Regions from separate parts of the Cupriavidus sp. KK10 genome, predicted to be linked through region 2. Evidence: predicted binding sites of a transcription regulator. Region 2 holds the regulator's gene; each other region holds the start of a gene.

Region 1 (7,623 bases), 1.2 Mb from region 2:
AGGCTGAAGCTCAGCGCCGAGGCCGGCACCACGGTGATGGTGGCGGATTGCGCGGGCAGCTGCACCGTGGTGTTGTCGGCGCCCTTGACGCTCGCCACCACCTGGACGGTGGTCGTCCCGGTTGCAATGCCCTTGACCACGGCGCTGCCCGGCGTGGTGGCACTCGGCTCCACGGTGGCAATGCCGCTGTCGGTACTGGTCCAGTTGAAGGTGGTGTTGCCGGACACGTCGATGCCGTTGCTGTCCACCGCCAGCGCGCTGATGGTGATCGTGCGGCCGACGCCGACCTCGCCGGAGGTCACGCTCATCTTCACCGTATAGGTCAGCGGCGTGGTGCCGCCTGCGTTTGGCGTGGTGGGCGTGCCCGAACCGCCGCCGCCACCGCCGCACGCTGCCAGCAGCAAGGTCATGGCAGCGCCTGCCAGCCAGGATGCCCACGTTCTCAGTCTCATGATGTTCCCCCCAGTCGTGTGTTTTTTCCCGCGCTACCAGCCTAGGCACAAAGGTGCCAGCGCAATACCGGCCAGAGGACTGAGGTGCGGCGCACAGAGCATGCGCGTGGTTCATCCTTTCAGCGCAGCGGCACCGCCATTCGGGCGAGGCAAATAAGACCGGCAGGGTTCCGCCCGCAAGCCGGACCCAGCCGTTTGGCGCAACCCGCGCATGGCAGTCCCCCGATCGGGCCACGCCCGCACCCGGCGCGCTCCCACGCTTGACCGGGGCCGGCCTTGTCGACTAACCTTTGCAGGCCATCCGGCGCCTGCCGGATGCGCACCAACCACGAGCGGCTCCCCGCCCTCCTCCTCCAGGCACGATGAACCGTTACACCAGCACACTCAGCCAGGCTGCCGATGCGTCCCGCATCGCTGCCCGCGCTCGCGTGCTGGCTGCCCAGGCATCGGGCCGCGCCCTGCGCGCTTCCTCGCTACTGCTAAGCCTATCGATCGGTTGCCGGGCCTAGTGCCCCGTGGCAGTTCGGCAGCCTTTCGCCACCCTTTTCCCGTTTTTCTTTTTTTTGCTTCCCTTAGCGAGGAAGGAGACCCCGTATGCTCAGCAATCCCGCCCCCAAGTACCAGCCCGCCGCTACCGTCGACATCCCTGACCGCACCTGGCCCGGCCGCACCATCACGCGCGCACCGCGCTGGATGAGCACCGACCTGCGCGACGGCAACCAGGCCCTGATCGAGCCGATGAACCCGGCGCGCAAGCTGCGCTTCTTCGAGCAACTGGTGAAGATCGGCCTGAAGGAAATCGAAGTCGCATTCCCCGCCGCCTCGCAGACCGATTTCGACTTCGTGCGCATGCTGATCGAAGAGCAGCGCATCCCCGACGACGTCAACATCGTGGTGCTGACGCAATCGCGCGAAGACCTGATCCGCCGCACCGTCCAGTCCGTGCGCGGCGCAGCGCGGGCCACGGTGCACCTGTACAACCCGATCGCACCGGCCTGGCGGCGCATTGTCTTCAATGCCTCGCGTGAAGAGATCAAGGAAGTCGCGGTCTCGGGCACGCGCCTGATCAAGGCGCTGACCGATGCCATGCCCGGGACGGCATGGACCTATGAGTATTCACCCGAGACTTTCAGCCTGGCCGAGCTCGACTTCTCGCTGGAAGTCAGCGACGCCGTCTCTGCCGCCTGGCAGGCCGGCCCGGGCCGGCCGATGATCCTGAACCTGCCGACCACAGTCGAATGCAGCACGCCCAACGTGTTCGCCGACCAGATCGAATGGATGCACCGCCGCCTGGCACGGCGCGAACACATCGCGCTGTCAGTGCACCCGCACAACGACCGTGGCACCGCGGTGGCCGCCGCGGAACTGGCGCTGATGGCAGGCGCGGACCGCGTCGAAGGCTGCCTGTTCGGCAACGGCGAGCGCACCGGCAATGTCGACCTGGTGACGCTGGCGCTCAACCTCTATACGCAGGGCGTGGCGCCCGGACTGGACTTCTCCGATATCGACGCGGTGCGCCAGTGCGTGGAGCACTGCAACCAGCTGCCGGTGCATCCGCGCCACCCGTATGTGGGCGACCTGGTGTTCACCGCGTTCTCGGGCTCGCACCAGGATGCGATCCGCAAGGGCTTTGCGCAGCAGCAGCCGGACAGCATCTGGGAAGTGCCCTACCTGCCGATCGACCCGGCCGATCTCGGCCGCAGCTATGACGCAGTGATCCGCGTCAACAGCCAGTCCGGCAAGGGCGGCATGGCCTACCTGCTGGAGCAGGTGCATGGCATCTACATGCCGCGCCGCCTGCAGATCGAATTCAGCCGCGCAGTGCAGGCCATGACCGACGACACCGGGCTTGAGGCAAGTGCCGATGATCTTTATGGTTTGTTCCAACGCGAGTACCTCGCGCAGCAGACACCCCTGCGCTATGTATCGCACCAGCTGGTGTCTGACAGCGGCGGCGCCACGGAGATCGAAGTGCAGATGGTGCGCGACGGCAAGCAGCGCAGCGTGCGCGGCACCGGCAACGGGCCCATCGATGCCTTCGTCAATGCGCTGGACTTGCCGGTACGCGTGATGGACTACCACGAGCATGCAATGACCGCCGGCGCCGATGCGCGCGCGGCCTGCTATGTGGAAGTGCGCGTGGGCGATTCGCCGACAGGGTTCGGCGCCGGCATCGACGCCAATCTGGTCACGGCCTCGCTGCGCGCGGTGATCTCGGGCGTGAACCGGCACCTGCAGGCCGGCTTTGGCGTGGCGCAAGCCTCGCAGTCAGCAGAGGCCGCCGAGGCCTGACACCGCAAGCCGCCGCAAGAAAACCGGTGTGCCCCGCCCCCACGGGGCACACCCGGAAAGACGCCCTTGCGGACGCCCACGACATGCTCGGTGCCGATCCGCACACGCTGCTGGCGTGCTCGGATCTTTCGCACAGCGTAAGGGGCAGCATCGCACCGCGCCACGAATAATTCCGCATGTGTTTAGAAGCGTCGGCGCAACTGGGCACCGTGGCGCCTTCCTCGCTGTAGCGCCTGCGCGACCCAGCCAGCCCCGTTCCCCGCTACTTGTTTTGGGTCAAAGCCCAGCCCGGCCTGCTCGGCCAAACTGGATCCGGATTTGATACCAGACCAAGCAGAACCTCATGAAAACACTCTCTCTTCGCACCCGGGTCACCTGTTCCGCCATCGCCGCCTGCGCCATGCTGGGCGCCTTTGCCACCCCTGCCGCCGCCGCGGACGATGCCCAGGGCAACTGGATGGTGCGCCTGCGCGGCACCTATCTCGACATGGCCAAGAGCTCCGACCCCGTCGGCGGCGTCGGCCCGTCGGACCGCATTACGGTCAACAACAAGTGGATTCCCGAGTTCGACGTCACCTACTTCTTCACGCCGAACATCGCCGCCGAACTGGTGCTGACCGTGCCGCAGAAGCAGAACGTCTACCTGGACGGCAACAAGGTCGGCACCTTCAAGCATCTGCCGCCGACGCTGCTGGTGCAGTACCACTTCATTCCCAACGGCACCTTCCGCCCGTATATCGGCGCGGGCCTGAACTTCACCCGCATCTGGGGCGAGAACATTGCCAACAACGCGCTGCAGCTCGATAGCTGGAGCGTCGGTCCCGCGCTGCAGATCGGCATGGACTACAAGCTGACCAAGAACTGGTTCCTGAACGCCGACATCAAGAAGATCTGGCTGTCGAGCGATGTGAAGGCCGGCGATGTCAAGGTGTCCAAGGTGAACCTGGATCCGTGGCTGTTCAGCATGGGTGTGGGGTATCGCTTCTGATCCTGCAGTGCCATGCAAAAGGCCGGCGCCAATCAGGCGCCGGCCTTTTGCTTTTCCGGATGAGCGAGGATGCGGACCTACCGGAACGCCGGCTCATCAAAGCTGCGCAGCTTGCGCGAATGCAGCTGCTCCACCCCGTTCTCACGCAGGATGCGGATCGCCTCCAGCCCGATGGTCATATGCTGGCTGACGCGCTGGCGATAGAAGGCGTTGGCCATGCCGCGCAGCTTGAGCTCGCCATGCAGCGGCTTGTCCGACACGCATAGCAACGTGCCATAGGGCACGCGCAGCCGGAAGCCATTGGCCGCCACCGCCGCGCTTTCCATATCGATGGCAATCGCGCGCGACTGGTTGAAGCGCGCATACAGCGACTTGGACTTCAGTTCCCAGTTGCGGTCATCGGTCGAGACCACCGTGCCGGTACGCATGCGGGTCTTCATCTCGTTGCCGGACAGCCCGGTCACGCGCGCCACGGCCTCCTGCAGGGCCACCTGGATCTCGGCGATCGGCGGCACCGGCACCCACGGCGGCAGGTCGTGGTCGAGCACGTGGTCGTCGCGCACATAGGCGTGCGCCAACACGTAGTCGCCCAGCTGCTGCGAGCGGCGCAGGCCGCCGCAGTGGCCCACCATCAGCCAGCAATGCGGGCGCAGCACGGCTAGGTGGTCGGTCATGGTCTTGGCGTTGGACGGGCCCACGCCGATATTGACCAGCGTCACCCCCAGCTTGTCTTCGCGCACCAGGTGATAGGCCGGCATCTGCGGCAGCGCGCGCGGGCGTGAGGCGTCGTCGGGTTCCGCGCCGCCCAGTTCCTGCATCACGTCGCCGGGCTCGACAAAGCGGGTGTAGCCGCCGCCGTCGCTGCTGGCCATCAGGCCCCGGCCCAGCTCGACAAACTCGTCGACATAGCGCTGGTAGTTGGTGAACAGCACGAAGCGCTGGAAATGCTGCGGTGCCGTGCCGGTGTAGTGGTACAGCCGCTGCAGGGCCAGGTCCACGCGCTCGGCCGGGAACAGCGACAGCGGCCAGGCCTCGCCCGGGATCGGCTCATAGGTGCCGTTGGCGATGCCGTCGTCGATGCGGCTCAGCTCGGGCAGCACGAACGATGCCTCCAGCTCGCGCGCCTGGGTGTAGCTGATGTCGGTGGTCGAAGCCTCGATCACGAACGGCAGCGGGATCGGGCGCCGGCTCAGCCCTACCACCACCGGCACGCGGTGATAGCGCATCAGCCGCTCGATCTGGTCGCGGTAGTAGTCCGCCAGCAGGTCGGGGCGGGTCACGGTGGTGCCATACACCCCCGGGTAGGCCACGGTGCCCCATGACGGCCGGCTGTCGGTGACCATGGTCTCGATGTTGACCGAGATGCCCAGGTACGGATAGCACGCATGCGCGGCCGAGGGCAGCGGCTTGCCGCTGGCGAAGGCGTCGAAGCGCGCGCGCACGGCGCCCACCGAAGCTTCGTAGATGTCGCGGATGCGCGCGATCGCCGCATCCGCGTCGGTGAACTCGGCAAGCTGGTCGGCCGGATGTGCGGAGGAAAAGACGGGGGCGTTCATGGAGGCCATGATACCGCGCCGGCGCGCTGGCGTGAGCAGCACCCGACCCCGCCGGAAGCCAAATTGACGCGCCCGCGCCCGCTCGCTACACTCCGCCAATTGCGCGGCACGGGTTCCCGTGCTGTTCTCGACTCGCGGCGCCCCTCGTGGCAAGGGGCGGCGAGGGGCCGTACACGCTTTACTGGGAGAGCCGCCGATGGAAATCCGTAACCTGTTGCCCGACGACATCGAGGCAGCCAGACAACTACTGATCGCCAACGGCTGGGCCCACCGGGTGGGCGGCCCGGAGAAATTCGCACGGCTGGTGGCCAACTCCCAACGCGTGGTCGTGGCGGTGGAGCACGGCGAGATCGTCGGTTTTGCCCGCGCGCTGTGCGACGACGTCTGCGACGGCTTCCTGTCGATGGTTGCCGTCGCGCCCAGCCACCGCCGGCGCGGCATCGGCCGCGCCCTGGTGCGGCACATCGTGGGCAACGACCCCGACATCACCTGGATGCTGCGCGCGGCGCGTTCCTCCGAAGCCGCATTCTTCGGCCAGCTCGGCTTCACGCCGTCGATGGTGGCAATGGAGCGGCGCCGGCCCTGATCCGCCAGCACCCCCGGGCGCAGCGTCAGCGTGCGCCCATCTTGCGCCGGAACTCCTCGGCCGTACCCACCTGCCGGAACAGCGGCCCGCCCGGTGCGAAGCGATCCGCGCTGGCCAGCGGCCCCACCACCACCGGTTCAAATCCCGCATCGCGCACCAGTTGCGCGGCCACGTCGAGCGCGGCCTTGTCGTCGCCGGCGATGGGCACCGCCACCAGGCCGCCCGCCCGGTGATGCTCGCTGGCAAACTGCGCCGCCCCCATGAAGTTGAAGGCCCGCACCACGCGCGCGCCGCGCAGGTAGCGCGCGGTGGTGATGCCGATGCCGTCACGCCTGGCCTCCTCGGTGATCGGGCCGTCGCGGTGCTCGTAGGCGTTGGTGGCATCAAGCACGATCTTGCCCCGCCAGGCCTCGGCATGGTCGCGGCTGAGCTGCGGCAGCGCGCCGTAGGGCGTGGCCAGGAACAGCACGTTAGAGAACGCAATGGCTTCGGCCACGGTGCCGGCGCGCGCCAGCGTACCCAATTCTTCGACCAGCGGCTTGAGTGCCTCCGGGTGCCGCGACGAGAACAGGACCGGGTGTCCGGCCTTGACCCACAGCCCGCCCACGGTGCCGCCGGTGCGGCCCGAGCCGATCACGCCGATGCGCTGCGCGGCAGCCTCGCGGCCGGCCGCCGGGCCAGGCTGGGCGCACGCGGCGCGTGGCAGGGGCGCGGCCAGCACCAGGGCCGCGGCGCCGGCGCCAAGCCAGCGGCGGCGGGCAGGATCGAAGCGGGATGCCCTGGCGTTCATCGCAAATCCTCCGCAGTGGACACGACCATCCGTCCCGTACGTCATACGGGCCGCTGGGATGACTCTAGGCGAAAAAGCGACGGCCCGGCGTGGTCGGCTAGCGGTCGTTGCGGATCGGCCCGAATTCCGCCGGCACCCACGCATATCCGGCCACATCGCGGCGCACATGGCCAAGGCCCGGGAAGGGCATATGCGCGCCCCCCACCCACAGCCGGCCCTTGGCGGCATCGGCCAGGATGCGCTGGCGCGTGATCACGGCCTGGTGGCTGTCCACGTCAAACTCGATCGCCACCTGCGGGCGGCGGAACTGCACCGCATGGCTGTGCACGATGTCGCCCCACAGCAGCAGGCTGTCCTTGCCCGAGGTGAACAGGTAGCCACTGTGGCCCGGAGTATGGCCATTGGCCGGCACCGCGCGCACACCGGGAACGGGCTCGACACCGGCGCCGCCGCTGAAGGGGCGGAAGCGCTGCGCCGCCTGGTACGGCGCGACCGCGGCGCGCGCCATGGCGAACAGGCCCTGCGCCTCCTTCGGCGCGGCGGCGGCATTGGCTTCGCTGAGCCAGTAGTCGGCATCGGCCTTGTCGACATAGACGGTTGCGTTCGGGAACGCCGCCTTGCCGTCCGTGGCCAGGCCGCAGGCGTGGTCGCCGTGCAGGTGGGTCAGCAGCACGGTGTCGATCTGTTCCGGCGCGTAGCCCGCCGCGCGCAGGTTTTCGCCGATGCGCCCGAGGGTGGGCCCGAAGCAGGCTGCCGCGCCCGTATCGACCAGCACCAGGTGGCTGCCGGTATGGATCAGGTAGGCGTTGACCGCGGTCTGCATGCCCGGCGTCGATTCGACGAACATCCGCGCCAGCAGGCTCTGCACCTCGCGCGCGCTGGTGTACTTGAGGATCTTCGGGTCCAGGTCGATGTAGCCGTCATAGAGCGCCGTGACCTCGAGCTGGCCGACCATCATG
Region 2 (7,623 bases):
CGATCCCGGCCAGCATCCCTGCCTCTGCCCACTGATCAATCCAGGATAGAAAGATGTCCGACAAACAACGCTTCTTTTCCCACGAAACGCTGGAGAAGAACATCGGCTGGCTGATCATCTGCACGATCCTCGTGGTCAGCATTGCGGGTCTGGTCCAGATCGTGCCGCTGTTCTTCCAGCACTCCACCACCGAGCCGGATCCGGGCATCACCCCGTATTCGCCGCTGCGGCTGATGGGCCGCGATATCTATATCCGTGAAGGCTGCGTCGGCTGCCACTCGCAGCAGGTCCGCACGCTGCAGGCCGAGACCGAGCGCTACGGCCACTTCTCCACGGCGGGCGAGTCGGTCTACGACCACCCGTTCCTGTGGGGCTCCAAACGCACCGGTCCTGACCTGGCGCGCGTGGGCGGGCGCTACTCGGATGACTGGCAGCGTATCCACCTGCGCAATCCGCGCGATGTGGTGCCGGAATCGGTGATGCCATCGTACCCGTGGCTGGAAAAGGCCGAGCTGCCCACCAACGATATCCAGGCCCGCATGCACGCGCTGGTGCGCCTGGGCGTGCCGTACACGGATGCCGAGATCGCCAAGGCACCGGACGAGCTCAAGGGCAAGACCGAAGAAGATGCGCTGGTTGCCTACCTGCAAGGCCTGGGCACCAACCGCCGCAACGTCCGCGTGGATTCCGCCGCGGCCGCGGCACCCAAGGAGTAAGCCATGGCCATGATCACTGCCTTTGCGACCGTCGTGTCGATGGTCGTCTTCCTGGGGATCTGCTGGTGGGCCTGGTCCGCCGGCCGGCAGGCCGCCAACCGGGAATCCGCCATGCTGCCGTTCGCGCTGCCTGACGAAACTACGACAACATCGAGCCGGAACACCTAGCCATGAGCGATTTCATTTCCGAATTCTGGAGTTATTACATTGCCGCCATCGCGCTCGTCGGCATCGTCTGGTGCGTGTGGCTGCTGTTCTCGCAACGCAAGGTCACCAAGACCGCCGGCGGCACTGAAGACACCGGCCATGTCTGGGACGGTGACCTGCGCGAGCTGAACAACCCGCTGCCGCGCTGGTGGATGTGGATGTTCCTGCTGGCCTGCATCTTCAGCCTGGCCTACCTGGTGCTGTACCCGGGGCTGGGTTCGTATGCCGGCGTGCTGAAGTTCTCCACGCAGGGCGAACTTGCCGCGCACCGCGCGGCGCAGGAGAAGATGCAGAACGAGATCTACGCCAAGTACCTGAAGATGGACGTCAAGCAGGTGGCGGCGGATCCGCAGGCGCGCGAGATCGGCCAGCGCCTGTTCCTGAACTACTGCGCACAGTGCCATGGTTCGGACGCGCGCGGCAGCCGCGGCTTCCCGAACCTGACGGACAACGACTGGCTCTATGGCGGCGAACCCGACACCATCCAGCAGACCATCACCAAGGGCCGCAATGGCGTGATGCCGCCGTTTGCCGCGACCATCGACGCCAAGCAGGCGGGCGACGTGGCGCAATACGTGCGCTCGCTGTCGGGGCTGTCGTCGGACCCGATCCGTGCGTCGCGTGGCGAGGGCACCTTCAAGACGACCTGCGTGGCATGCCACGGCGCCGGCGGCAAGGGCAACCAGGCGCTCGGTGCGCCCAACCTGTCGGACAACGTCTGGCTGTATGGCAGCTCGGAAGGCAGCATCGTCGACGCCATCCTGAAGGGCCACAACAACAAAATGCCCGCGCATGAGGAGATCCTGACGCCTGAACGCATCCGGATGCTGACGGCCTATATCTGGGGTTTGTCCAACATCGGGAGTGGAGCCGGGCAATGACCGACGACTCATGTGAGCGGGCGCTGGTGGCTCGCGGGAGAGCATGCCCATGAATGCACCCGGGACCGAAGAAATGGCCCGGGCGGCCGACCTGCAACGGTCGGCCGCTGCGCCGGGCGAGACCTCTGACGAAACGCTCTACGAGGTCCGCCGCAAAATCTACCCGCGCTCGGTGACGGGCGCCTTCTCCAGCTGGCGGGTCTGGCTGGTGATCCTGACCCAGCTGATCTACTACGGCACGCCCTGGCTCCAATGGAACGGCCGCCAGGCCGTGCTGTTCGACCTTGGCGCGCGCAAGTTCTACATCTTCGGGCTGGTGCTGTGGCCACAGGATGTGATCTACCTGGCGGTGCTGCTGGTGATCTCGGCGCTGGCGCTGTTCCTGTTCACGGCGATCGCGGGGCGGCTGTTCTGCGGCTATGCCTGTCCGCAGACGGTCTATACCGAGATCTTCATGTGGATCGAGCGGCGGGTCGAAGGCGACCGCATCGCCCGCATCCGGCTCGATGGCGATCCGTGGAGCCTGCGCAAGTTCCGTCTCAAGGCGACCAAGCACTTCCTGTGGGTGCTGATTGCGCTCTGGACCGGCTTTACCTTCATCGGCTATTTCGCGCCGATCCGCCGTCTGGGCGGCGAGGTGCTCAGCCTGTCGCTGGGGCCGTGGCAGTCGTTCTGGATGCTGTTTTACGCGTTCGCCACCTGGGGCAATGCGGGCTTCATGCGCGAGCAGGTGTGCAAGTACATGTGCCCGTATGCGCGCTTCCAGAGCGTGATGGTGGATCGCGATACCTATGTCGTGACCTACGACGTCGGCCGCGGCGAGCCGCGCGGCAGCCGGTCGCGCAAGACCGATCACTACAAGGCGGGGCTTGGCGACTGCGTCAACTGCAGCATCTGCGTACAGGTGTGCCCGACAGGCATCGATATCCGCGACGGCCTGCAGTACGAGTGCATCGGCTGCGGCGCCTGCATCGACGCCTGCAACCAGGTCATGGACAAGATGGACTATCCGCGCGGCCTGATCCGGTATACCTCGGAAAACGCGATGCGCAAGGCCTTGTCCGCAGCGGCATCGCGCAAGCGCCTGCTGCGTCCGCGCGTCATCATCTATTCCGTGATCTGGGTGGTGCTGCTGGGCGGCTTCATGGCGTCGATCGCGCTGCGCACGCCGCTGAAGGTCGACATCATCCGCGACCGTGGTGCGCTCGGCCGTGAAGTGGAAGGCCGCTGGATCGAGAACGTCTATCGCCTGCAGCTGATCAACACCACCGAAGCGCCGATGAAGATCAGCGTGCGCGCCGACAGCGACGAGCTGAAGAACCTGAAGGTGGAGTACGACAAGCAGGCCGAATCGTTGGCGCCGACGTCCAACCGGTTGCTGCCGATCCGGATCCGCGTGCCGATCGAGGCCGCGGCGCGGGGCACGCACAAGATCAACGTGACAGTGACGAGCGAAGGCACGGAGCGGGGGCAGGCCGAAATCCGGCAATCCACCAGTTTCATCGTGCCGCGCGATTTGTGAAGCTAGGCAGACGCGGACTTAGTCGTCAAGATGAAGGGGGCAAGATGAGTCAGCAAGGCAATCCGTGGTGGAAGGAGCCGTGGCCGTGGCTATTGATGAGCGGCCCGCTGGTGGCGATGGTGGCGTGCGGCGTGACGATCTGGCTGGCGTCCACGCATCCGGACATGCCGGTGCAGGGTGCAACGCGCCATGGCCTGGTGGTGGAGAAGGCCGATGCCGCGCCGCCCAAGGCTGCCGCAGCGAGGCAGCCATGAGGTTGCGCTGGCTGATGTGGGTACTCTGGCCGGCGTTCCTGATGGCTGGCTTTGCGACCGCGACGGTGTTTTCGGTGGTGGATCCCGGTGACCTGAACTTCTTCGGCCAGCCGATCGAAGCGTCCCGCGAATCGGTCTACACCATCGGCTTCCTGATGGCCTGGGTGTTCTGCGCGTTGTCCAGCGGACTGACGCTCTACACCATGCCGACGCGGCTCAGCGATACCGACGAACTGGAATGAGCGGACTGGCGTGAGGTCTGCGCTGCCATGGCCGGATGCGGCACTGGCAGCGCTTGGCCGCTTAGCAGGAGCGGCTGTAGAGTTGCTTGATGCCGTCGATGTCCACCAGCTTGACGTGGCGCTGGCGAATCTGGATCAGGCCGGCTTCGGCAAAGCGAGAGAACAGGCGGCTGACGGTTTCGAGCTTCAGGCCCAGGTAGCTGCCGATTTCTTCGCGGCTCATGCGCATCACGAACTCGGACGCCGAATAGCCGCGCGCCGACAGGCGCTCAGAGAGGTTGATCAGGAAGGCGGCAAGGCGTTCCTCGGCGCGCATCGAGCCCAGCGTGACCAGCATCAGCTGGTCGTGCGTGATTTCCTTGCCCATCAGGCGCAGGAACTGCTGCTGCAGCGATGGCAGGTCGACCGAGAGGGACTGCAGTTCGCTCATGCGGACCACGCAGACTTCGGTATCTTCCAGGGCGGCGGCATCGGAGGCATGCTGCATCTCGCCCAGCCCGTCGAGACCGACGATTTCGCCGGGCAGGTGGAAGCCGGTAATCTGCGAGCGGCCGTCTTCAGTGGTGACGTGGGTCTTGAGCGTGCCAAAGCGCACGGCGTAGACCGCGGTGAGCGGATCGCCCATGCGATACAAGGTTTCACCCTTGTGCACGCGGATGCGTTCCTGTACCAGCGTGTCCATCTTGGCGAGGTCTTGCTGCGACATGCCGACCGGAAGGCACAGCTGCCCCATTGCACAGGTGGAGCAGCGGGGCGACATCTCGGTAATGGGAATGGAGGTGAGCAATTGGAACCTGCTAGAAATGGCAGCGAGGGCGCGATTAGGACATTTTACCGTGCGATGTGATGCGGTAGGGAGTAAGAATTGACATTTGGCGTGCTGATCAGCGTTTTTCTGCTGGCTTTGCTGGGCGGAGTCCACTGCGCTGCCATGTGCGGCGGCGTGGCGCTGGCCGTGGAACAACGCCGCGGCGCGACGGTGACGATCAGTCTGGTGCCCAGCCGCGCCGCCTGGCTGGCCGAGTTGCTGACTATGCACTTGGGCCGGATCTCGACCTATATGCTTCTTGGTGCCGCGCTAGGCGCGCTCGGTGCCTCGGCATGGAAGCAGGATTACCTGCCGGTGCAGCGCTGGCTGTTCGGCGCGGGCAGCGTCATGCTGCTGTGGTCGGGCTGGCGGTTGCTGCGCGGCAACACTTTTACCGTCGACTGGCTGGAGCGGCTGGCGGCGCGCGCCGGCGCAACGGTGGCGCGGCGGCTGGGTGGCCTGGCAGGCGCCATGCCGGCGTTTGTGCGGGCGCGAAGCGGACTGGCGCGGCGTTATGGCGTGGGCCTGGCGTGGGGGCTGGTGCCGTGCGGCATGGTCTATGGGGCGCTTACGCTGGCGCTGCTGGCGGGCAACGCGGCGTCCGGCGCACTCGTGATGGGCGTGTTCGGGCTCGGCACATTGCCTAATCTGCTGGTGCTGTCCGGCCTCGCGGGCTACTTGCGTACGCTGTCGCGACGTCCCGGCGTGCGCTTGGGGGCCGGCCTGGCGGTGATGGCGTTCGGCGCCCTTGGCATTGCGCGAGCGGTGCTGCTGCCACATTCGCTGGCCGAGCATGGATTCTGCCTGGTGTTCTGAGGCGCCGGCGCCGCCCGGGCAACGGATGATGGTTGCAGGCGGGGGCGGGAATGCCATACAATCGCCAACATTGCGGTATCGCGCGGCATAGAATGAGCCGCGGTAAGCAGCGGGCGAGCAGCGCCAGGCGGCCTTCCTACCAGAAGGCGCGTTCAGGGCAGGGGAAGCGGAAGGTTTTCGATGCCCGTCCCGTCCCCGCAGTCCATCCGGTTCAAAAGATCTGGTTCAAAAGTCCGGCTGGCACTGCGGTGTTGGCGATGCCGGCCTTGCTCCCGATACCCGTTTTTCTTGCGTCCGAGGCCTTCAGTTCGCTGACAGCGACGTCCGATATGTGCGGGCGCGCTACGCAAGAGGTTTGCTGGCCGATCCATAACGGCACGCGAACGATCTCCTGCCGGAACGACCCGGCAACTCGATGCAAAGATAGGGAAGTGCACGGCTTGGATGCAGCAGGTATCCGGCTAGCTGCGCAATGAGATGGCGGTGGCTTTCGTACCGCTGTATCCAAAATCTCCGATGCCCCGGATCCGTCCGGGAGCAGGTGCAAAGACAGGCTGCACACCATCAACATGAATACCCAAGAGGCGAAGATCGTCCTCGAGACGGCGCTGATCTGCGCGCAGGAACCGTTGCGCGTCAATGACCTGCGGCGGCTGTTTGACGACGACGTCGGCGCAGACACCATCCGCGTGCTGCTTGAGGAACTGCGCCAGGACTGGCGGCCGCGCGGCGTGGAACTGGTGGCCCTGGCCAGCGGCTGGCGCTTCCAGAGCCGGCCGGAAATGCGTGAATACCTCGATCGGCTGAATCCCGAAAAGCCGCCAAAATATTCGCGCGCCGTGATGGAAACACTGGCGATCATTGCCTACCGGCAGCCGGTGACCCGCGGCGATATCGAGGAAATCCGCGGCGTAACGGTCAGCACGGAAGTGGTCAAGAAGCTTGAGGACCGCAGCTGGATCGAGGTGATCGGACACCGCGACGTGCCGGGCAGGCCGGCGCTGTATGCGACGACCAAGGCATTCCTGGACGATCTTGGGCTGCGTACGCTGGATGAGCTGCCGCCGCTGGAAGACGCCCAGGCGCAGGCGCAGGCAACCCTGCTGGAACAACAGGCCATCAATTTTGAAGATCTGGCTGCAAACAAGGCAGCCAGTGCCGACGAGGAAGCATTTGCCGACCCCGCCGCGCAGGCAGCGGATGTGGCCGAAGCATCCGTCGCGAACGAAGCCGAGACGACCGACCCGGTCGACCAAGGCGCCAATGGCTTTGACGTGCAACCGCTGCAAGCTGCAGCCGACGATGCCGCCGAGGCCGCTTCCACCGAACCAGCCGCACCCAATCCGGACGGGGCGCGGGGCGATTTGCCGGACAACGGCACCCCGCCGCACCCGAGCGAGCACGACGAGCGCGTGCCGAACTGAACAACATGCAACATCCGATAGTGAATATCTTGTCTGATTCCGTTGAGCAAGACACCCGCAATGCGGGCGCACCCGCCGACACCGGCGCCGCAGAACCCGGATCGGGCAGCGAAGCCGCGCCCCGCCGCAAGGGGCTGCGCCGCGGGCTGAGGAACCTGGTCGCATCGCGCCGCCAGGCAACGCAGGACCGCGGCGAGGGCGCCGAAGGCGCCAGCGCCGGCGGCCAGGCCGATGCCGGTGAAGCGGGCGCCGCCCAGGCGGCGGGCGGCGCGCGCGGTGGCCAGCGCGGCCGCGGCAAGCGCAAGACGGGGCAGGGCGAGGGCGGCCAGGGCAGCCAGGGCGGCCAGGGCACCAGCAAGGCAGACAAGGTGGACCGCGCGGCCAGGGCCGAAGGCACCGACAAGCCCGAGCAGCCCGGCCGCAAGCGCAAGCCGGTCCAGCGCTCAGGCAAGGCGGCGGCGCCGGGCGAGGCGCAGGGCGCCGGCGCGCGGCAGCAGGGCCGCCGCAAGGATGGCGGCAAGCCGCAGGCGCCCCGCAAGGGCCAGGGCGGCGGGGACAAGACCGCGGCGAGCAGCGAAGACCTGTTCCGCTTCGTGATCTCCGAGCAGTACGACACTGAAGACACCGTCATCCCGCGCACCAAGGCCAAGCCGGTGCGCGAGCTGTCGGCTGACGACGACGCGCCCAAGCTGCACAAGGTGCTGGCCGAGGGCGGGCTGGGCTCGCGCCGCGAGATGGAAGAACTGATCCTGC
Region 3 (7,623 bases), on a different replicon from region 2:
CGGGTGCGGCGAGCGTAAGCTGGAATCCGGCTTTACGTCCATGGCCACCCGCTTTCCCGGGCGCGCGTCAGTGCAGATCGGCTATGATGAGGCGCACGCGCACAGCCTGCATGCAGCCGGTGACATTCTCCTGCACGGGTCCCGTTTCGAGCCATGTGGCCTGGCCCAGATGTATGCCATGCGTTATGGCACGGTTCCAATCGTGCGGCGGGTTGGCGGACTTGCCGACAGCGTGCGCGATGCGGGCACGCATGACCGGCCCGCTCCCGGCGCGACTGGCTTCTTGTTTGACGACGCGACGGGGGAAGCCTTGGAATTCGCGCTGTCGCGCTGTCTGGCCCTGTATGAAACGCGGCCTAAGCGCTGGTCAGAGCTCCGGCAGCTGGCCATGTCGAGCGACTTTGCTTGGGCGCGCTCGGCAGCGAGCTACGCGTGTATTTATCGTGAACTGGCGGGCATGCGTCTGCCTGCGCTTGGCCCTGGTTCGCGAGGACCGAATGCTGCCCCTGATTAAGCCGGGACGTGTGGTCGGCGTGTAGTGCAACCGACGTTGCAATCCCGAGGGGCTCCTGCACACGCTCTGTCTTGTGGCTGCTTACGCTGTCGCGGATAAGGCGAATTCCTTGCTCCGGGCGCTGACGACAATGTCGAGGGAGAACTGGTTCGCGCCCATTCAGCGCGAGGTGATCGCGAAAAGTCAGGCCGATCAAGTGGAGGTACGACGGTCCATCACGGCGATTCTGTCCGGTGCCTTTTCACTGATGCAGTGGTGTTGTCTGTCGGCATATGCGGGGCGGCCCGACATGCGCAGCCAACCAAAGCAGCGTGGCGCCGGGCAGCTGCAAACCAACCTATTGTGCTGATGATCCCACGTGTATGCGTTGCCGCGAACCCTGCCGGAGAAGTTGTCTGCGTTGACGGAGCTGGCACTCGATTTGCGCTGGACTTGGAGTCACGCGCTGGACGTCTTGTGGCAAACCATCGATCCGGAGCTCTGGGCGCGCAGCCCCAATCCATGGGTGATCCTGCAAAACATTCCGCAAAATCGTCTGGATGAACTCGGGAGCGACAGCACCGTCTTGCAGGACCTCAATCGGGCGATTGAGAATCGCCGGTGCTATCTCGCGGGCGGGCTCGGAGTGCTGGCGGGCGACTACCTCAAGACGGCTAGCGATCTGGATGCGCCAGTGATTGGCATAGGACTGCTTTACCAGGAAGGCTATTTCTGCCAGACCATCGATGCGAATGGGGACCAGCGGGAAGCCTATCCCCACAACGCTCCGACGAGCCTGCCTATCCAGCCGATGATCGGCGCGGATGGCGCGTGGCTGAAAGTTGAACTGAGGCTGCCTGGCCGTATGCTGTTTGTCCGTGTATGGCAGGCGATTGTCGGACGCACCCGCTTATAGCTGCTCGATAGCAACGATGTGCGCAACGGTGCCGCGGAACGCGGCATCACGGCTAAGCTGTACGGCGGGGGGGCGGAAATGCGACTGCTACAGGAGGTGGTGCTTGGCATTGGCGGCTTGGGCCATGCTCGAAGCGCTCGGCATCGAGGTGGAGGTGTGTCACCTCAACGAAGGTCACGCGGCGCTGGTGGTCTTGGAGCGAGCCCGTCGCTTCATGCAGCGCACGAATGTCTCGTTCCGGGAGGCCATGTGGGCCACCGGAGCCGGGAACGTGTTCACGACGCACACGCCAGTGCCGGCAGGATTCGATGCATTTCCGCCATCATTGGTCTATGCGTATGCGCGCGAATATCTTCGTGAATTCAACCTCTCGGTAGATGATTTTCTTGCGCTGGGTCGGCTTGACCCGACCGACAAAGACGAACCGTTCAATACTGCCTATCTGGCACGGAATGGGTGCGCGCATGTCAATAGCGTGAGCCGGCTGCATGCCGAGGTCAGTCGCAGGCTTAGCGCGCGAGCCAAGCGATGACAGCGGCCCCGTTGTCGGTGGGGGCCATCCGGGCGGCCGGGGCGGGTGCGCGGTTGCTCCCGCCACCGGACAGCGCCCGAGGCAGCCGCTCCAGCGGCATGGGTAGGGTGGCGACGGGTCATCGGTCTATGTAAAATCGTGTCAGGCGTGGGCGCGTGGGCGCGTGGGCGCCCAGGCGATGCCCTTGCTGGCCGCAGCTCGCCCCGTTCCGGCTATCGCAATCTCGAGCAATCTGGACGTCCCGGACAATCGAAGGCGCCACTGATCTCCATCAACCGTCCTTGGGCATCACAACCTAGAGTGAATCCAGGACCATCCAGGCCGACGGAGTACAGCCATGCGCTATGAAAGCATTTTGGTGCACCTCGATGCCAGCCAGAGCGCAGCGCGGCGCCTGGAGCTCGCCGCCCGTCTGGCCGTGGCCAACGAATGCCGGCTGATTGGGCTGTTTGCAGGGTTCATGGCTCCCGCGTGGGTCTATGCTATGCAAGGTACTGAGCAGTTCATGGCCGAGGATCGCGAGCGGCGCCACCAGGTACGCGACGAGGTGCGACGCCGGTTCGAGGCCGCAGTGAGCGAGCTGTCAGTGGAAACGGAGTGGCGTGCGGTGGAGGGCGAGCCTGTGGCGATGGCGCTGCGCGAAGCCCGCGAAGCCGGCCTTATCGTTGCCGGACAGTACGATCCGAGCGATCCCGGCAGCTTCGTCGCGCATCAGTTTTTGGAATCCTTGATACTTGAAGCCGGCAGGCCGGTGCTCGTGATTCCGTTGGCGGGGGTATTCCCAACGGTGGGGACGCGGGTCATGCTGGCATGGAATGGCAGCCGGGAAGCGACAAGGGCCCTGCACGACTCCATTCCGCTCATCGCCGGCGCGCAGGTCAGGATCCTGAACGTGCAAACCACGTCCAAGGAGATGCGCGCGGACGCAACGCCTTGCAGCCACGCGGCCCGGACGCTGATGCGCTACGGCGTTGCCGTAGAGGTCGAGCACGGTACCGGGGGCTCCGATCTGACCATCGGCGAGTTGCTGCTTTCTCGCACGGCAGATTTCAATGCTGACCTGATCGTCATGGGGGCCTACAGCCATGGCCACGTGCGCGAGCTGGTGCTCGGCGGTGTGACGCGCACGTTGCTGGCGTCCTTGACCGTTCCCGTATTGATGTCGCACTGACCTCCGCCTGGACCGCCGGCGTGTAGAGGGTCGCTTCGAGCAGGCCGCAATGGCGATGGCGGGGATACCTTCCGAGCTTCGGCAAATCGAGCTGTGGACCGGCGTGACGGTCGCGTGCATGTTCAAGCAAATAGGCAATGGTATGGGGTCGCAGCGAGTGCGGTCCGCGATCTCCAGCAGCGCGCCGGCGTCGGTGGGCGCGTTCCAGGTCGGCCACAGCACGCAAGCGCGGTTCTTCCCCTAGCGGGGAATAGGAATAGGGCGAGGCCGGGATGTCGCATCAAATGAAGCGATCGGCGGGCGTGGTTGTGCTGCGGCCGGAGGCGGGCGAATGGCGTTGTCTCATTCTACGTGCCTACCGAAATTGGGATTTCCCCAAGGGGTTGCCTGAACCAGAGGAGACCGAACTGGGGGCGGCATTGCGCGAGACCGAAGAGGAAACCGGCCTGACAAGGCTGCAGTTTCGGTGGGGCGAGCAGTACTGCGAAACCGAGCCCTACAACCGCGGCAGCAAGGTGGCTCGCTATTATCTGGCGGTTTCGGCCCGGGGCGACGTTGTCTTGCCGATTAGCCCGGAACTGGGCCGGCCGGAACACCATGAATTCCGCTGGGTATCTTTTGCTGAAGCTGAGCAGCACTTGCCGCCCCGGCTGTTGCCTGTACTTGAGTGGGCGCGGAGGATGGTCGGAATGAAAGTCGCGAGAGACCCTCCTGAAGGGGCGTCGGGTCCGGCGCCAATGGAGTAGCACCTCCGCCTTCTCTTTCAAGTGACGCATGCGGACGATTCCAGAGATCTGAGGGTTAGCAGCCCTTGCAGGGATTCGTCGACTTCAGGGACGGATCGTCAGAACGGCGGCGTCGGCCAGTCTGCCCGCACCCATGGGGGCAAAGGTCAGCGCCTCGAGTGGGCGAGCACCGGTCTCTGCGCTACAGCTTGCACCGCCGGCTGCACCACTTGTCCAGCTCCACCGCAATCGTCAATGTCAGCGCGAGCGACAACAGCCCGGCCCACGTCGTAGCCGACACAGGTGTGAGACTGAGCGTGTCGCTTAACCCAGGTATGTACATGGCAGCAATATGGAATGACTGGGCGGCCAGTACGCTGGCCACCAGCATCGGATTGGCGAAGACCCCCTGTCGGAATACGGAGTGGCGCTCCGAACGGCTATTAAACGTCTGCAAGTTCTCAAACAGCACAAACAGTAGCAGCAATTGGTTGCGTGCCTCGTCGATGGGATAGCCGCGGTCGAGCAACCAGTAGAAAGTTGCGAATCCCCCTACGCCCATGACTAGAGTCGAATAGCAGATGCGGCGGATCATTACGCGGTCAAAGATCGGTTCCCGGGGCTTGCGCGCCGGATACGACAGTTCATCGCCCTCCGCGTGCTCGGTAGCCAGAGCCACGTCCTGGATGCCATTGGTCACGAGGTTGAGCCACAGCAGCTGCACCGGCAGCAATGGCATTGGCAGACCCAGGGGAATCGCCAGCAGAAACAGAACCATTTCGGCCGCGCCCGTGGAAACCACCATAAAGATGACTTTTCGAATGTTCGCGTACGCCACCCTGCCTTCATGGATGCCGTTGACGATGGACGCAAAGTTGTCATCGGTGAGGACAATGTCTGCGCTTTGCTTCGCCACTTCAGTTCCCTTTCGGCCCATGGCCACACCGACGTGTGCGTGCTTGAGCGCAGGAGCGTCGTTGACGCCGTCGCCAGTGACTGCCACGAAATGGCCGGTTCTTGCCAGCGACAGGACAATGGACAGCTTCTGGTCCGGACTGACGCGGGCGTAGATGCGCGCACGGCGGGTCAGTTGGTCGAGTCCGTGCGGCCCCTCGCTCTCGGCCTGGCGCACCTGCTCGCCCGTCACGACCTGGTCCGCGTTAAAGCGCAGCCCCGCCTGTGAGCCAATTGCGCTGGCCGTCAACGGATCGTCGCCAGTCACCATCGCCACGTCGATGCCGGCGCTGTAGCAGCGTCGGATAGCCTCGGGGACCTCTGGGCGAACCGGATCCTTCATGCCTGCCATTCCCAGAAAGGTCAGATTGACCAGGTGCCCGTGTCCATAGGACCCGTCCGGCTCCGCATCAATCGTGCCTTCAGCGAACGCCAGCACGCGTAGTCCTTGCGCGGCCAGCGCTGTCTTTTCCCGAAGCAGTGCCTCGCGCCGGATCGGCACGGCATGGCCGCGAACATCCGCCTGGTCGCACATGGCGATCAGCGTCTCGGGCGCTCCCTTGACGAACACGCGGATCGTCTCTTCGTGCCGGTGGAACGAGGCCGCGTACCGCAGGTCTGGCTCATAGGGGATACGGGCCACCAAGGGGTACCGCTGTCGGACCTCATTGGCTACGGTGCCTCCCTTGTGCGCCGCGGCCAGCAGCGCCACGTCCACGCTGTCCCCGGTGCCAGTCCAGCCGTCGCGCTCCCTGGATAGTTGCGCCTCATTTGGCAGCGCCGCGGCCCTCAGCAGGGCCGCTACCTGCGTTCTCGCGTCCTGCTCGGTGGCGCCGGCGGCGCGGATCTTGCATTCGTCCAGGTCGTGCCCGACGTCGAAGGACAGCGCCGTGCCGCCGGGAAGCCGGACATCCGTGACGACGAGCTCGTTCATGGTCAGGGTGCCGGTCTTGTCGGTGGCGATCATGGTGCAGGAGCCAAGCGACTCCACGGCGGGCATTTTGCGCACAATCACGTGGGCCTTTGCCATCCGCCGGATGCTGATCGCCAGCGCCACCGAAATGGCGACGGGCAGTCCTTCGGGGATCGCGCTCACCGCCAGTCCGACCGACATCATGAACAGCTCGCGCAATGCCATGCCGCGCAGCATACCCACCAACACCAGCAACGCTACAGCGACGCCTACCGCCACCGCGATCAGTCGAGAAAAACGCTGGAGCCTGAGAATCAAAGGTGGCTGCGAGATGGATTCGCGGCCCAGTTCCCGCGCAATCCGGCCAATTTGCGTGGCAGGGCCAGTTGCCACCACGATGCCGTGGCCCCTGCCGCGGAGCACCACAGTGCCGGCGAAGGTCAGACACTGGCGGGCGCTCGCTGGGGCGTTGCTGGGATCACGTGCGGAGAGCTTGCGCACCGGTAACGATTCGCCGGTAAGCAGGGATTCATCGCACTGCAGGTCAATGGCGTAGGTCAGTTCCAGGTCGGCCGGCACTCGGCTGCCGGCTTCCAGCACCACCAGGTCACCCGGTACCAGGGTACTTGCGTCGATCTCCTGCTGCACGCCGTCCCGGATCACCGTGGCACGGGGCTGCTCCAGCTTGCGCAGCGCCACGGTCGCCTTGTCGGCCGTATGCTCCTGTGCGGTGCCGATGACGCCGTTAATCAGCAGTACTGCCCCAATGAACAGTGCATCCTTCAGGTCACCCAATGCAAGCGACACCGCCGCCGCGGCCAGGAGGATGTAAATAAGCGGACTAAGGAACTGGCGCAGAAACACCGCGACAACCGACCTCGGGGCCGCCTGAGGCAGCACATTGCGGCCCACCTCCGCCAGCCGCGCACGAGCCTGCGCGGTGGTCAGGCCGGGAGGGACGTGCGCCGGATCGATGCCATCCCGGGTACCGTAAGGTTCTTCGTGAGATCGGGGGCGATCCGTTTGCAACGCGCTGGAGCGATTTTGCATGAGGTTTCCCAAGGGATGCTCGGCGCGGAGCCAGGCGTGTGCACCCTGCGCGTACGCCATATGCGGCCGGCGGGGCCGGACACTGTTCAAGCGTAGGTACCCGTGTGTCCACATGATTGATCCGGATCAACCACTGCTCGGTTCCCCCTCCTAGACTGCCTGTATCAGCCAGCGGCACCCGTGGTGGGGCCAGCGGCTTTGCGCAAGCGTCAAAGGACACCAGCATGCAACTGCAATTCCTCGGCGCGACCGATACGGTCACCGGCTCCAAGTACCTGCTCGATACCGGCCGTCACCAAGTCATGGTCGACTGCGGCTTGTTCCAGGGATACAAGACCCTGCGCCTGCGCAATTGGGACCCACTGCCGCTCGATCCGGCCAAGCTCGACGCCGTGGTGCTGACCCATGCCCACATCGACCACAGCGGGTATTTGCCCCTGCTGGTGCGCAACGGCTTCCGCGGCAGCGTGTATTGCACCATGGGCACCGCGCAGCTGTGCGGCATCCTGCTGCCAGACAGCGCCCACCTGGCGGAAGAAGACGCCGATTACGCGAACCGCAAGGGCTTTTCGCGTCACCGGCCCGCATTGCCTCTTTACACTGCCGCCGACGCTGCACGAGCAATGCGGCGGCTCCAGCCAATGGAATTCGGCAAGCGCTTCCAGGTGGTGCCCGGCGTAGAGGCCGAGTTTGCCCGGGCCGGACATATCATCGGGGCAGCGATCGTCACGTTGTTCGTCGACGGCAAGCGCATCGTCTTCTCCGGCGACCTCGGGCGGCAGCAAGACATCGTCATGCGCGCGCCGGAGATGGTGCGTCAGGCGGATTACCTGCTGGTGGAGTCCACCTATGGCGACCGGCGGCATCCG
Region 4 (7,623 bases), on a different replicon from region 2:
TTTGTATGGCACATGCTGCAGTGAGACCTTGCTGTCCTTGTCAAGCACCGCGCCCACAAGGTGCGACAGCGTGCCGTTGCCGGGCGTGGCAAAGGTGATCTTCTGCGGCTGCGCCTTGGCCTGTGCTGCCAGTTCCTCGAACGACTTCCAGGGGGCGTTGGTGGAGACGACGATAGCCAGCGGCGCAGCGTTGATCTGCGTGACCGGAATGAACTGCTTGATCGGGTCGAAGCCCGGCGCGCGATAGAGCGTCGGGTTTACGGCCATGATCGATACCTGCGACGTCAGCACCGTATAGCCATCGGGCTTCGACTCCGCCACATAGCGCGTGCCGATATTGCCGCCGGCGCCGCCGCGGTTGTCCGTCACCGCGCTCTGGCCTAGCACTTGTGACAGCCGCGCGGCCACCACGCGCGTCACGGCATCATTGCCGCCGCCGGCGGGAAACGGCGACACGATGCGTAGCGACTGCGACGGATAATCGTTGACCGGCGCCAGCGGCTGCGCCGTGGCGGCGCCGAACATGGTGAAGGTGAGTGCTGCAACCAGAAGCTGCGGAAAGCGTGATGACATCGGGCGTGACATGGGGCGACCTCGTTCTCTTTTGGCAGGTTTGTCGTGGCGGACTTGCAGGTTCGGGTGGGAATCAGTCGAGAGGCCTGAAACGGAAGGTGGCCAATTCCTGCGCGTCGAGCTGGCCGATCAGCCCCGTTTCCCAAGCCAGGTATTGGCGGGCTGCGGCCTTGTTGCCGTCGTGGCGGTCGTGCACGAAGAACAGGTAGTCGATGCACCGCGCATCGGGGAGGGTCTCGGCGCCCCGGCTCACGGCATGGCCGGCATCCCGCCATGCGCCGAAGCCGCCGTGCAGCCGGCGTACATCGCGATAGCCGAGCGTGTGCAGGTCAGCGAAGGCCAGGTCAGCGGGATCATCGCCGTCGGCATCGCCGATCAGCACCAGCGTGGTGTCGTGCGGCACGCCGCGCAGGTCTTGTGCCAATCGCGCACGCGTAGACCAGTGGCTGCCGGCGATTCGGCCGGCGCGGTACGTCATGCTGCCGCGCAGGTCCAGCGCTAGCATCGATTGCGTGGCCATTCCGGCGGCCAACTGCGCGACATTGATGGTGGCCGGCGCGGCCACCCGATATGCGGGTCCGTGCGCAGCCTTGACTCCGGCCACGAGTCCTGCCTGCAATCCGCCATCGAGTACCACGGCGTCATGGCCCATCTGGCGCAGCCAGCTGGCCACTACGATGGCGCGCACCCCTTCGGCATCGAACAGCACCAGCCTAGCGCGGCGCACGCCGACATATTGATCGGTAGCCTGCATAAGCTGGCCGCCAGGGGTGTGTTGCGCGCCGGGCAGCGTCTGTGTGGCGTATTCCTCGGGGGTGCGCACGTCGCACAGGAATGTGGTGCGCGACCTGTCGGCCAGCCATGCAATGGCCTGCGCGGCGGCGATGCGCGGCACATCGAAGCGGGCGGCCAGCGCCTGCGCGGCGTTGCGCGCGGCATCGAGTTCGCGTGGCGACGCGTTCTCCGGATAGCGTGCGGTACCGCCGTGTTCGAGCGTGAAATCGTTCAGGTACCAGCCTTGCGTACCGTTTTCGAGCGCATAGACCGGGTTGCTCACGCCAAAATTGATCAGCGATTGCGCACCGATGATGCTGCGCGTACGGCCCGCACAGTTGATCACGATCGGCGTGGTGCTGTCGGGCACCAGGTCACGCAGGCGATAGGCGAGTTCGCCGTTGGGACAGCAGATCGCGCCCGGGATATTCATCTTGCGGAATTCGCCGGTCGGGCGGCCATCGAGCACCACCGGTGCATTGGCACCGGCCTGCATGGCTGCCAGTTCCTGCGCGGTGACGCGTGGGGTGCGGTAGTGGTGCTCAGCCAGTTCGCCGAAGGTCTTCGACGGCACGTTGACGCCGGCAAACAGCGCGTAGCCGGCGGCCTGCCAGGCCGGGACGCCGCCATCGAGGACAAACAGGTTCGTATAGCCAAGGCGTGCCAGCGCGGCGGCTGCGGCCTGCGCCACGCCGTCGCCGTCATCGGCCAGCACCATGCGCGCATCGGTACGAGGTGCCAGGCGGCCGATGTCGAGTTCGAGCCGGCTGTAGGGCAGCGGCACGGCATAGAACGGATGGCCCTCGCCATACTGGCCGTGTTCGCGCACATCGAACAGGGCGATCTCGTCGGCATCGTGCAGCCAGCCCTTCAGGGTGACGGCGTCGACAGCGGTATAGGAAGCTTGGCTCATGAAATTTTGGGCAAAGGGTGGCCGCCCTCTCCGCGGAGAGGAAATTCGTCGGGTCGGATCTCAGGAGTGGGCGGCCTGACGGTATGGCTCAGGCCCCCGTTCAGGCTTTCTTTTAGCGGCGGGTCTGTACGCCCACGTTCATGATCTGGCAGCGGCCGGTCTCGAGGTCGAACGTCAGCCGTTCGGTCAGCGTTTCCAGCGCCCGACCATACATATGCAGATGGCGGATGACGTCTTCCCCTTGGATTTCCACGGAATGGATATCGTCAGGCAGCAGCGCGATGCCACAGCGCGGGCCGACTTCCACGGTATGCGAATATTCGAGCGTGCCCACACCGGCCTGGCTGCCATCGTCGGTGCGGGTGTAGACATCGTTGAATTCGATGCCGCTGACACCGGCCACGCAGGCCCAGGTGGTGTGGTTGTGCGGCGGGATGCGCTTGCCCGGACGCATTACGTTCAGGTACAGCGCATAGGTCTGGTCAGGATCCTCGGTGATCAGGTAACGCGCCTGGCGTTCACCGGGCTCGGGCGGCGGGAAGTCGGTCTCGCCCCACAGTTCGGTGCGGGCGGCCAGTTCTTCCACATGGGACAGGACATCGGCCAAGCTGGCGCGCGTGACGGCGCGTTTATCTACGATATTCTTAATGGATTCGATGGTCTCTCCGACGGCTGCCTGGCGCTGTTGTGTGATGGACATGATGCAATCGATCCTTGTAATCTCTGTTTTTGAGGGGTAGAACGCTGTTTCGTGTTTCACTGTAATGAACATCAGCCCTGAAAACCACTTAATGCGCGACGAAAACCCATTAGCAGGACTAATGAATGCGTAACCTCGATCTGGACCTGCTTCGCACACTGGTGGCCATTGCCGACAATGAAACCTTTGGCGCCGCCGCCGAAGCCGTGCAACGCACGCAATCGGCCGTCACCCAGCAGATGCAACGGTTGGAAGAACAGCTTGGGCTGACGCTGTTCGAGCGCCAGGGCCGTGGCAAGCAGATGACGCGGCATGGCAAGAAGCTGCTGGAATACGCGCGGCAGCTGCTGACCATCAACGACGAGACGCTCCGAATGCTGCGCGAGGGAGACCTGACCGGCTCGCTGCGCATTGGCGCGCCGCACGATGTGGCGGATACCATCCTTCCGGTGCTGCTGTCGCATATTGCTCGGTCGTCGCCGGCGCTGCGGCTGGAGATCCATGTCGGCAGAAGCCCATTCCTGATGGAATCGCTGCGGCGCGGCGAAATTGACCTGACCGTTTCCACGCGCGAGGACAATACACTCGAAGGCATTGTGCTGCGCACCACGCCTACGATCTGGGTGTGTTCGGCGGATTTTGTCTATGAGCACGGCACGCCGGTACCGCTGATCCTGGCCGATGAGCCGAGCCTGTTCCGCAAGCTGTCGCTCGAGGCGTTGACGCATGCTGGTGTACCCTGGCGTATCGCTTATCTGGCACCAAGCCTGATCGGCATCAAGGCGGCGCTGCGCGGTGGATTGGGCATTACGGCGCGCAGCATCGACCTGCTGACGGCGGACATGCGTATCCTGGGCGAGAACGATGGCTTGCCGCGGTTGCCCGATGTCACCTACTACCTTTGGGCGCGTCCCAATGCGGTCAATCCTGTTGCACGGCATGTCTTCTCAATGCTCAAAACCGCCCTGCAGCGCGGGCTGGTCAGCGCGTGACGGCTACCCGCGATTTCGGCGTTCTGAGAACAGGGAAACCTGAATCGTAGGCCGCGTAGCAGGCGCTGCAAACTAAGAAGATCGCGTATCAATATTTGCCGCGGAATGATGGCTTCGCTGCATACCACGGCTTCAGGTCCGTCAGTCGGGCAATTCGTCGCGGAAAATGCTGAGCGGCTGCGCCTGATACGGCTGCCCGGATACTGTCCCGAGCTGAACCCCGATGAGTTGCTCAATCAGGATGTGAAAACCAACGCGATGGGCAAGGGCCGGCCGACCAGCAAGACGGAAATGATCGATAGCGTGCGTCGCGATCTGCATCGCCTGCAGAAGCATCCTCATGTCATCCGTAACCTTTTTCAGGAAAAGCATGTTTGCTACGCAGCCTGATTTGCGCACTATTTAGTGCACGGGTCAGTACGTGTTTGCGCAACTCACCCGACGCATTGGCCTCGCTTCTGGCCCGTGCTATGCCGCAATCAGACTTGGTTGACACGTTGGGCGCCACCGCCAGCGCATCAAGTCTCGACCTGTGACGATCCCCGAGGAGTCCAATGAGTTGTCGGATCTGTTGAAGTCCGAAAAACGGTAGTTCTCATCGATATCCGCGATGCGGCACCGGAGCAGCTAAAGCAGCGGCAATACATGAATGACCGGTATATCGGCCTCCAACAAATAATGACTGCACCGAGATTTGGCGACGAGGCCTCATGAGCCTCCGCATTAAGCTGGGCCGGCAACGTTGTATGCGCATGCGCTGGGCGGACTCGGTATGAGGCTACCCCAGGGGTGGCTGAAGCGCCTCCGATGAGGAGGTGAAAGCCGCCGTTGACTACATGCTGGCGGCAGCCAAGTAGCACGACGCATCATCCGCAGCGACGGAGCCAACCGCAGGCGAGCCAGTTGGTTAGCCAATCCGACTGCCTATGCAATCTTGCTCCGCCGACCGACCGCATGACGACAGCGCGCAAAGAGCGGCGGCGTGTTGAGGTTCTGTGATGCCGCATGGGCAACAGTGGCGACACTTGAAGGAGGGAACCCTCAATCACGGCTTGGGCATGTCACCACGATGATGCCGCTGGCCCTCGACGGCATCCGGTCCGTGGTCGGCGAGTTGTGCGTCGAACCAGTTGTGCAATGCCGCAACGGACTTGGCATCTGATGTTCGGTAGTCGAGTTCGGCGCCGTCGGCGACCTCCCGGTACTCAATGGCAATTTGCCCCGGTTTTGCTAAACGAAGCTCGGTCAGGCCAGGCATGTCATTGCCGTGAATGTATGATGGACTGGAAAAGTCGCCTTCGATGAACTGGCTTCTTATCTCTTGCAGATGCTCCCTAATCAGCGTGGTCTGCTCTTTGTCGCCAGCATGTTTGGCTATAACGCGCTGCGTTCCACCCACAGCAGTCTTGGTAAATATATGGGTTGTAGCCTTGAGGTTGAACGGCATGACGTTTTTGCCTCGCTCGGCGATTTCGACTTGGCGCTGGACATCGGCAGCGTTGGCAAGCGGCGGGACGGTCGAGGCAGCAACTGCCAGAGCGACACAAGTAAAGGTCTTTTTCATTTGCGAGGTACCTGTCGGGTAGAAAGCGGGACTGCGCTCAGCCAGGCAATGCAGCTAGTACACATGCGGCGCAGAGAAAAAGCCATTCGATAATAACCAGGTCGGGCTACGCGTCGGCCGTGAATTCCTCGAAGGCTTTCAATGCGTGTGTGGCATACATCATGGACGGTCCGCCCCCCATGTACACGGCTGTTCCCAGCACTTCCTCCAATTCGGCTCGCGCGGTTCCCAGCTTGACAAGCGCTTGGACGTGAAAGCCAATGCAGTCGTCGCAACGGCAAGCGACGGCAATAACCAATGCCACCAACTCCCTCGTCTTCTTGCTTAGCGCACCTTCTTTGGTACCGGCCGCAGCCAGTTGGGAGAAGGCTGTCATCAAGTCAGGTTGGGTCTCACGCAAGCGGCGCATTTGCGCAGACACATTTTTGACTACGGTCTTGAATTCCGGAATGCCACTCATGAAGCCTCCATCGTCTAGGAAATGCGCACGGCGATTGAACCATCGTTCAACATCATTGACGCGAGCAGCCCCTCGGCTGCTCAACTGGTTGACATCGAACTACTTTGCGCCAGCCTTCGGTGTCGAGCATGTCTTCACACCCAGAATGCTGTAGGCAGGACAGATGCGCACTATGCCGGTAAGAAGTGGCAGGACGCCAATCCAGCCCCAGGCGCCAATGCCTCCGGTCGCGGCCAGACCAATCAGGACCAACCCGATAACAATCCGGAGGATTCGGTCAATGGTTCCAACATTTGCTTGCATTGCAGGCTCCTTGTCAATAACAAGACGGTGTGGACGAAAAGCGGAATGGACTTGCTGCTCTGCACATCCAGCTTTTGAAGCGAGAGCTACTGAAATAGTCTTGCCTCTTGCTGGACGTCGGTTCTTGATATAGCGCAAGCTAGTGCGGAACGCCGACACCGGCCGTGCCTCGACTGAAGCTAGCGTGCATCCTTCGGGCGGTCCCCCTTGGGCCAGTCTTTCACCCATGCAGCGTAATCGGGCCTCGGCTTCTGCGTGAAGTCAGCGGCGACGTCAACCGCGTCCTGGGCTGACAGCGTTCCGCCCTGCCCAAGCGGCATGTTGTGCTTCACGAACGCGGCCGCCGTGTACAGGCGCGCCATGCCAGCGCCCACATTGAACGAGTCCTTGCCCCAGACCGGAGGGAACACATAGCCGCCTTGCGGATTCTTAGTACCCTGGCCTTCGCCACCGTGGCAGGACGCACATTGCGCGGTGTAGATGGCCTGGCCATGGGTCGGGTCTGGCTTCTGAGGCGTGTCAATTTTTTCGCCTCTTTTGAATTTCAAGTGGGGTGTGCCAAGAACGCGGGTGTCTGATGATCGATACCTGCGGTGCTTTACCAAAGATGAAGGAAGGTCCTTCGGAGTCGGCTTGCAGGAGCGGGCTCCAAACCGCCACGAGCTGCGTGGGTAAAGAGCCTGCGTGGTGAGCGTCGCTGGAAAAGGCAGGGATGAACTCTGTCAGGTAGGGATCGAAGAGACGAACGAAAGTGAACCGCTGATGACGTGTCGAAAATTTCACCAGAAGATGTCGAAACCGGGGAGCCCACTTGCTCCGGGACAAGGTTGGGCGGCGCCTGCTGACGGCCCAATCGGCATCCGGCATAAAGGCGGCGTGACTTCGATTCAGGCTTTGGTAAGGAACTTGGGAACCTGTCGTCCCGATGCGAAGGGAGAAATCCAAGCGGAAGGACTCCGCAAGGGTGAGAGTACCGATGCGGGGCACAGGGGCGGAGACGTTCGTAGTAGGGTTGAAGGCTCTGTAATGGGGTCGGACCGAAGGGGCGTCATCGTCCGGCTTTATGCTGCGGGCAACCCGCAAGGGGAGGACCTGCATGGATAAAGCGAAAGCGTTTTGTATTTCCAAACGTGAGGTGTGGGAAGCGTATCAGCAGGTGAAGGCCAACCGCGGGGCGGCGGGCGTGGATGGACAGTCGATGAAGGAATTCGAGGCGGATTTGAAGAACAATCTGTATCGGATCTGGAATCGGATGTCCTCTGGCAGCTACATGCCACCACCGGTCTTGCGGGTTGATATACCAAAGGACGGGGGTGCGGGAACGAGGCCGTTGGGGATACCCAC

Evidence for each region. Region 2 encodes FNR, which switches genes on or off when oxygen is low (the NO sensors DNR and NnrR bind a similar motif). Its sites were predicted from a motif close to TTGATNNNNATCAA; they were not measured.
Region 1: a site for FNR is predicted at 3,011-3,024, ahead of KB879_RS18105 (OmpW family protein). Genes of this name have one in related genera too.
Region 3: a site for FNR is predicted at 2,203-2,216, ahead of KB879_RS37675 (universal stress protein). Genes of this name have one in related genera too.
Region 4: a site for FNR is predicted at 6,404-6,417, ahead of KB879_RS37490 (DUF2892 domain-containing protein). Genes of this name have one in related genera too.

The regions. Positions count from the first base shown of each region.
Region 1 is NZ_CP073677.1:3,866,994-3,874,616, reverse strand. Features, by position in the region: gene KB879_RS18115 (hypothetical protein) at 1-452, opposite strand, end outside; gene leuA (2-isopropylmalate synthase) at 1,047-2,744, shown strand; gene KB879_RS18105 (OmpW family protein) at 3,088-3,732, shown strand; gene KB879_RS18100 (AMP nucleosidase) at 3,810-5,297, opposite strand; gene KB879_RS18095 (GNAT family N-acetyltransferase) at 5,485-5,874, shown strand; gene KB879_RS18090 (NADPH-dependent F420 reductase) at 5,900-6,664, opposite strand; gene KB879_RS18085 (MBL fold metallo-hydrolase) at 6,762-7,623, opposite strand, start outside.
Region 2 is NZ_CP073677.1:5,032,686-5,040,308, reverse strand. Features, by position in the region: gene ccoN (cytochrome-c oxidase, cbb3-type subunit I) at 1-35, shown strand, start outside; gene ccoO (cytochrome-c oxidase, cbb3-type subunit II) at 54-716, shown strand; gene KB879_RS23490 (cytochrome oxidase) at 720-884, shown strand; gene ccoP (cytochrome-c oxidase, cbb3-type subunit III) at 887-1,804, shown strand; gene ccoG (cytochrome c oxidase accessory protein CcoG) at 1,878-3,326, shown strand; gene KB879_RS23475 (membrane protein) at 3,371-3,580, shown strand; gene KB879_RS23470 (hypothetical protein) at 3,577-3,822, shown strand; gene fnr (fumarate/nitrate reduction transcriptional regulator Fnr) at 3,884-4,609, opposite strand; gene KB879_RS23460 (sulfite exporter TauE/SafE family protein) at 4,688-5,446, shown strand; gene scpB (SMC-Scp complex subunit ScpB) at 6,016-6,870, shown strand; gene rluB (23S rRNA pseudouridine(2605) synthase RluB) at 6,876-7,623, shown strand, end outside.
Region 3 is NZ_CP073678.1:1,345,216-1,352,838, forward strand. Features, by position in the region: gene glgA (glycogen synthase GlgA) at 1-514, shown strand, start outside; gene KB879_RS39980 (DUF3417 domain-containing protein) at 873-1,409, shown strand; gene KB879_RS39985 (glycogen/starch/alpha-glucan phosphorylase) at 1,534-1,941, shown strand; gene KB879_RS37675 (universal stress protein) at 2,279-3,112, shown strand; gene KB879_RS37680 (NUDIX domain-containing protein) at 3,385-3,858, shown strand; gene KB879_RS37685 (HAD-IC family P-type ATPase) at 4,040-6,754, opposite strand; gene KB879_RS37690 (MBL fold metallo-hydrolase RNA specificity domain-containing protein) at 6,979-7,623, shown strand, end outside.
Region 4 is NZ_CP073678.1:1,298,358-1,305,980, forward strand. Features, by position in the region: gene KB879_RS37455 (Bug family tripartite tricarboxylate transporter substrate binding protein) at 1-585, opposite strand, end outside; gene KB879_RS37460 (rhodanese-like domain-containing protein) at 647-2,260, opposite strand; gene KB879_RS37465 (hypothetical protein) at 2,373-2,960, opposite strand; gene KB879_RS37470 (LysR substrate-binding domain-containing protein) at 3,086-3,952, shown strand; gene KB879_RS40665 (transposase) at 4,061-4,342, shown strand; gene KB879_RS37480 (aspartate carbamoyltransferase) at 4,998-5,516, opposite strand; gene KB879_RS37485 (carboxymuconolactone decarboxylase family protein) at 5,623-5,976, opposite strand; gene KB879_RS37490 (DUF2892 domain-containing protein) at 6,076-6,279, opposite strand; gene KB879_RS37495 (c-type cytochrome) at 6,459-6,827, opposite strand; gene KB879_RS37500 (reverse transcriptase domain-containing protein) at 7,550-7,623, shown strand, end outside.